One region of the Lactobacillus xylocopicola genome, then DNA from elsewhere that is predicted to be linked to it. Evidence: predicted binding sites of a transcription regulator. Region 1 holds the regulator's gene; each other region holds the start of a gene.
The links. The regulator HrcA, encoded in region 1, represses chaperone genes, less so after heat shock. The targets are predictions, from matches to a motif close to TTAGCACTCNNNNNNNNNGAGTGCTAA.
Positions count from the first base shown of each region.

Region 2: a site for HrcA is predicted at 1,011-1,037, ahead of clpP (ATP-dependent Clp endopeptidase proteolytic subunit ClpP). Genes of this name have one in related genera too.
Region 3: a site for HrcA is predicted at 1,220-1,246, ahead of groES (co-chaperone GroES). Genes of this name have one in related genera too.

Region 1 is NZ_AP026803.1:922,991-925,264, reverse strand. It holds gene ribF (riboflavin biosynthesis protein RibF) at 1-232, shown strand, start outside; gene hrcA (heat-inducible transcriptional repressor HrcA) at 349-1,398, shown strand; gene grpE (nucleotide exchange factor GrpE) at 1,411-2,004, shown strand; gene dnaK (molecular chaperone DnaK) at 2,023-2,274, shown strand, end outside.
Region 2 is NZ_AP026803.1:544,849-547,122, forward strand. It holds gene whiA (DNA-binding protein WhiA) at 1-70, shown strand, start outside; gene R8389_RS02810 (hypothetical protein) at 112-261, opposite strand; gene clpP (ATP-dependent Clp endopeptidase proteolytic subunit ClpP) at 395-979, opposite strand; gene R8389_RS02820 (SH3-like domain-containing protein) at 1,149-2,274, shown strand, end outside.
Region 3 is NZ_AP026803.1:1,125,490-1,127,763, forward strand. It holds gene groL (chaperonin GroEL) at 1-882, opposite strand, end outside; gene groES (co-chaperone GroES) at 899-1,183, opposite strand; gene R8389_RS05595 (redox-sensing transcriptional repressor Rex) at 1,353-1,988, opposite strand; gene R8389_RS05600 (ABC-F family ATP-binding cassette domain-containing protein) at 2,212-2,274, shown strand, end outside.

The sequences.
Region 1 (2,274 bases):
GTACGACTCAATGACCAGCGTAGGCTACAATGTGACCATTCAGGAAGGGCGGCAAATTTTTATCGAATCTAATTTATTTGGATTTGATGAAGAAGCATACGACCAAGAAATGGTAATTAAATGGTACAAGTACACGAGGGGCGAAATTAAGTTTGCTAATTTGGCAGAATTACGAGCCCAGATGGCCAAAGATGAGGCGGAAATCAAGGCATATTTTGCTCATCGCCACTAGTCTAATGATTTTATCGGAAAAAATTTAGCACTCGGCTTGACTTTCTGCTAAATACTAGTATCATAATAACTGTTAGCACCTGTTTGATAAGAGTGCTAAAAGTGAGGGCGATATCTATGTTGACCGAACGTCAAGAATTAATTTTAAAAACAATTATTAATGATTTTACCCAGACTAATGATCCGGTTGGTTCAAAAACGGTGATGATGCAGTTACCAATTAAGGTGTCGAGTGCGACGATTCGCAACGAGATGGCGGTCTTAGAAGACCAAGGTTTAATTGAAAAAACGCACCTGTCTAGTGGCCGCGTGCCATCAACTGAGGGTTACCGCTATTACCTTGATCATCTGGTAGAACCACTTCAAATTCCGTCTTCTGTCTATGAGCGGATTGTCAATCAGCTGGATCAGCCGTTTCACCAGGTTAATGAAATAGTTCAGGAAGCAGCCAAGATTCTCTCGGATTTGACTAATTATACGGCATTTGCGGAAGGGCCAGAGAGTAGTGACCTGACTATCACGGGTTTCCGGATTGTGCCTTTGTTTAGTAGACAGATTATGGCGATCTTGGTGACTAGTGACGGCAACGTCCATAACCAAGTTTATAGCTTGCCAACTAATATTCATGGCGATGAAATTGAGAAAGCTGTACGGATGATTAATGATGAGCTGGTAGGAAAGACCTTGAATGAGGTAACGCCTGCCTTGCTTAATCATAGTCTAGGCAAGAAGCTGACCAGCAACCATGCTGGTGACTTGTTGGAACTGGTTGAAGAGGTTATTAATGATGCGGCCAGTGAACAGATGTATGTCGACGGGCAGATTAACTTGCTCAACAGCTCATCGTTAAGTAATGTGGCCAATTTGAGGTCACTTTATGAGCTGATTGATCATAATGAGTTGATTTCCAGCTTAGTTGACCAGCGGACTAGTAGCCAAATTGGCCAACATCCCATCCGGGTTAGTTTGGGCTCGGAGCTTTCAAATGACTTGCTCAAGGACTACAGTTTGCTTACGGCAGAATACAGTGTTGGAACACATGGCAAGGGGGTAATCGCCTTGCTTGGTCCTAACAATATGCCGTATTCGCAGGTAATAGGACTATTAGAATATTTTAGGAATGAGCTAGCTAAGAAGCTACTGGAGTATTATGGTCGATTTAAATAAAGGAGGTTAGCCGTGAATAAAGAAAAAGACACTGGTGCTAAAGAACAGAAACAAGGGCAGCCAGAGCAGGCTAAGGTCAAAAAAACCGCTACGGCTAAAGCTAAAACTGCGGCGGCAACGGACCAAACACCCAAGACCACTGCTGAGCAGGTAAAAGCAGAATTGATTAAGGCCCAAAAGCAAAATCAGGACTTAGAAGACAAGTTCCTGCGCAGTCAGGCGGAAATGCAGAACATGCAAAATCGCTACAATAATGAGCGAAGCCAGCTGATTAAGTATGAGTCACAATCTTTAGCTAAGGATATTTTGCCAGCAATGGATAATTTGGAGCGGGCCCTGTCGACCAAGGTTGATGATGAGGCCTCTAAGCAGCTCAAAAAAGGGGTACAGATGACCCTTGACGCACTTGTTAAAGCCATGAAGGATCATGGTATCAGCGAAATCGCGGCAGCAGGCGGCAAATTTGATCCGACATTACACCAGGCTGTTCAAACAGTTGAAGCGGAAAATGATGATCAAAAGGACACCGTTGTCCAAGTCTTACAAAAAGGCTATTTATATAAAGATCGAACTTTAAGACCAGCAATGGTCGTTGTTGCACAATAGGTGAAAGGAAGTTTATCAATGTCAAAAGTTATCGGAATTGACCTCGGAACAACCAACTCAGCAGTAGCTGTTTTAGAGGGTAAAGAACCAAAAATCATTACTAATCCAGAGGGTAATCGGACTACTCCATCTGTAGTCGCTTTTAAAGATGGTGAAATTCAGGTTGGTGAAGTTGCCAAGCGGCAAGCGATCACTAACCCTAACACAATTTCATCCATCAAGCGACACATGGGTGAGGCCGATTACAAGGTCAAGATTGCTGATAAAACT
Region 2 (2,274 bases), 380 kb from region 1:
AATTTCAAAATCAGGGGTCAACCACCGGTTCAAAAAAATACATGAACTGGCTAAGAATCTAGGAGAATAAAAAAAGGAATCCCGAAAAGGGCTTCCTTTTTGTTTACATCGCTACTTTAAGTTAACACTTTCACCGCCGTACAAAATTAAGGCAACTCCCAGCGTTGTTACTACTATTGATAAGGAGTCAGATAAAACCAGACTATTTAGGATGGTAATAAATAAGCCGGCATAAAACAGCGCTTGTTTGATTTTGTCCATTCGTTGTCTCCTTTCTGGCAGAACAATACCTTACTACCTAAATTGAGTAAAAGTATACCTTAATAATCTCGTACATGCAAAAAAGCCCCAAAATTAATTCGGGACTTCGTTTGGCCTTTTTACTAAAATCTAACTATTTCTTTTGGTTGACCATGATTTCATCAATTAGACCATAATCTTTGGCCTCTGGTGCAGTCAGATAGTTGTCACGCTCGGTATCTTTTTGGATCTTTTCGAGGGGCTGGCCGGTTGTTTCATGCAAGATATTGTTAATCTTTTCACGACTTTTTAGAATTTCGTTAGCCGCAATCTGAATGTCAGTCTGCTGACCCTGTGCACCGCCTAGCGGCTGGTGAATCAAGACAGTAGAGTTAGGGAGGGCAAACCGCTTTCCCTTGGTTCCGCTGGTCAACAGGATAGAAGCCATTGAAGCTGCCATCCCAATTGCAATGGTTGAGACATCCGACTTAATGAAGTTCATGGTGTCCATGATGGCTAGACCTGAAGTAATGACACCACCGGGCGAGTTAATATACAGGGAGATGTCCTTAGTGTTGTCTTGGGCATCAAGGAATAGTAACTGGGCAATAATAGAATTAGCCATGTCATCATTAATTTCACCGCTTAACATGATAATGCGGTCTTTTAATAAACGTGAATAAATGTCGTAAGCACGTTCACCACGTGCAGTTTGCTCAATAACTGTAGGTACAAGCATGTTTTAACCTCCTGATTTAAGTTCAAAAACATTAGCACTCTAATAAGTACAGTGCTAATTAAATCACTTACGTTAAATACTGTCAATCAAAGTGTATCAATTTTGTATTTTATGTAACATGTTCTTATTATATAATGGAACGAGTAAGTTTGAATTTGGAGGAAATATTTTGAAGCTTTTTAAGAAAATTGCAACGATTGCGATTGCGTTGATTGGAGGGCTGGTCATTACGACCAAGCTTTCAACAACGGCGGTCTTTGCGGCAGAGTCTGATAATACTCAGTCGCAAACGCAAACACAAACGCCGCAAGATGATTCGAGTCAGCCGTCAGAAGACGATGACGATACAGGCGGTACCACTAATACTGGAACGGCCAGTGGGAATCAAATCACTCAGCCTAAAAAGGAGCCCAAGCAAGTGGTTACTGGTTATGCCATGATGACCAAGGTTGCTGGTAACAAGAATTATGCGGTTTGGAAAAATGTTAATAATGGTAAGGTTAGTCAAAAAGTTGCTGACGGAATTAATTACCGTTACAGCCATATCCAGTCGGATCAACTGATTGAAACTAAGAAATACCGCTATTGGCGTATTTATGTTAACGGGCGTGAAGTGGGTTATGTTAATGAAAACTACTTCGCCAGAAATCAGATTGCTGTTCCTAAAAAGGTGACTTTGGTAAGAAATGAGTTTTATAGCTTTTCTCCTAGGGATGCAATTTCCTATGTAACTAACTATATGGGAACAGTTATTGATAATAGCCAAGTAAAAGTTTCGCGCGAAAGTATTTCTTGTGCTACACCCAAAACTTACCAGGTTAAGTTCACCTATGGGACAGCTACGGCCACCCTCATAGTGACAATCAGAAAGAGTACCAAAGAGGGGGTTGCTGATGCTGCCGAAACGAATGCGGTTGAGGCTAAACCAGGAACTAATGACTATAAGGCTTGGAAGACCCACTATGGTTCGTCCATCAACTATATTAGTCCAACTGAGTACAGTCCTGAAACAGACAAGCACGTCTTAACCAGTGGTAAGATGACGCTTAAAACTAAGTTTTACCAACCGGTTCTGCTGAGCGTAAAGGACCCAACCGATGATGATATTAACCGAGTTGGGCATATTCCTGAAGGAGTTACTGTTTCTAATGGTTGGGCCTACACTAGCTTGTTAAGTCATACTTACTTAAGCTCAGGCCACATTGTTGGTTATGACTTGAACAAGTTGACTAATCCATACAATGCGCAACGCTTACTGGAAATGTCGCAAAAGGACTTTAATAACTATGTCAAGC
Region 3 (2,274 bases), 200 kb from region 1:
AGTTAAGGCAGCAATATCTTGCAGTTGTTCCTTGCGCCGGTCGCCAAAACCTGGAGCCTTAACGGCAACGACGTTGAAAGTACCACGAATCTTGTTCAAAACTAAAGTAGGCAGTGCTTCGCCCGACACATCATCAGCAATAATAAGCAGTGACTTACCTTGTTGAACGATCTCTTGCAAAAGTGGCAAGATGTCTTGGATATTAGAAATCTTCTTGTCGGTAATTAAGACGTAAGGACTTTCTAAGTCAGCTTCCATCTTATCGTTGTCGGTTACCATGTATTGTGACAGGTAGCCGCGGTCAAACTGCATTCCTTCAACCACTGACAATTCAGTTTCGATTCCCCGTGAGTCCTCAATGGTAATAACGCCGTCATTACCCACCTTTTCCATGGCATCAGCGATTAGGTCACCGACTTCCTTGGAAGCTGAGGAAACGGAAGCAACTTGGGCAATTTGATCCTTTGAAGAAACCGTGTGGCTAATTTTGTGTAATTCGTCCACAACTGCTTTAGTGGCCTTCTCAATTCCGCGCCGCACGCCAACTGGGTTGGCACCGGCAGTTACGTTCTTCATCCCTTCGCGCACGATTGCTTGGGTCAAAACAACAGCAGTCGTAGTACCGTCACCGGCAATATCGTTAGTCTTCTGAGCTGCTTCAGCCACCAGCTTAGCACCCATATTCTCATAGTGGTCTTTCAGTTCAATCGCCTTGGCAATCGTTACACCATCGTTAGTAATATCCGGGTTACCATAAGATTGCTCCAAGACAACGTTTCTACCCTTAGGGCCAATCGTAGCCTTAACGGTATTTGCCAACTGGTCAACACCCTTTAATAAAGAACGTCTTGCTTTTTCTGAAAATTTAATATCTTTTGCCATTTTATCCGCTCCCTAACTACTTAACAATTGCTAAAATATCTTTTTCGTGCAGGACCAGGTACTTCTCGCCCTCGTACTTGACATCAGTACCTGAGTACTTATCATACAGGACGACGTCCCCTGTCTTCACCGTCATTGGAATCTTGTTGCCATTCTCAGCATAAGTTCCCTCACCAACCGCGACAATTTCGCCTTCAGTTGGTTTTTGTTTAGCATTCGAAGCAAGGACGATTCCGCCTACAGTCTTTTCTTCTTCCTCTTTAACTTTAACGATCACGCGATCACCTATTGGTTGTAACACGTTTGTCCCTCCTATTAGTAAAAATCTTTTTAATTGTTAGCACTCATATTCATCAAGTGCTAACTTACAATTAAGATAATAACCTTTTTTCAGATAAAATGCAAGAAAAAATTAGCACTTTTTCAGTTAAAGTGCTAATTATTCTTAACTCTTATCCGCAGGCTGTTGCTTACTTGGGTTTATCGGCGTCAAGAAAGTAAATCAAGGTCTGTAATTCCGTCGCTAAGTCAACGTTCTGGACCCTGATCCCACTTGGAGCTGAGAGTCGAATTGGGGTGAAGTTCATGATCCCCCTAATTCCAGCTTCGACCATATCGTCTGCCGTCTGTTGGGCAGTGGTCGATGGCACCGTCAAAATCGCAATTGTAATCTGTTGGTCGCTCAACTGTTGCTTCAATTCGCTCATACCGTATACCGGCACCCCGCTTAGGATTTTACCGGTAATCTTGGGATCAATATCGAAGGCACAAGAAATCCGAATATTGTTACTACGCTTGAAGTTATAGTTGAGCAGTGCATGTCCCAAATTACCAACGCCGACCAGGGCCACATTGGTCAATGTATCCTGATTTAGAATCTTTTTAAAAAAGGAAAGCAAATTTTTGACATCGTAACCATAACCGCGTTTGCCCAGCGCGCCAAAATAAGAAAAGTCGCGTCTAATCGAAGCACTATCAACCTGAACTGCTTCCGAGAGTTCAGTTGAAGAAACTTTATCTTTGCCCGCTTCGTTTAAGATAATTAAATAGCGATAGTACAGCGGCAAGCGCTTAGCTGTCGCCGTGGGTATTTTTATTTTTTCCATTTTTTAAAAGAGCCTCCAACTTAAATATTGCCTGAGCCTTCTTCTTGTGAATTGCTCATCAATTAGTATTATTTTACCCGTAACGTTACGCTATTTGCAAATATTTTTTTCACAATCTTGCAAACACTGTCAACGAGGGCTACTTTCAACTTTCTTTGCTTAATAGTAAGAGGCCCACTGTAAGTTCTTTTCGTATGCTAAAATAGTTTCTAGGTGAAAAAATATGATCATTGCACAAGGACACGATTTAGAAAAACAATTTGGGGCGAACACCCTATTTCAGCAT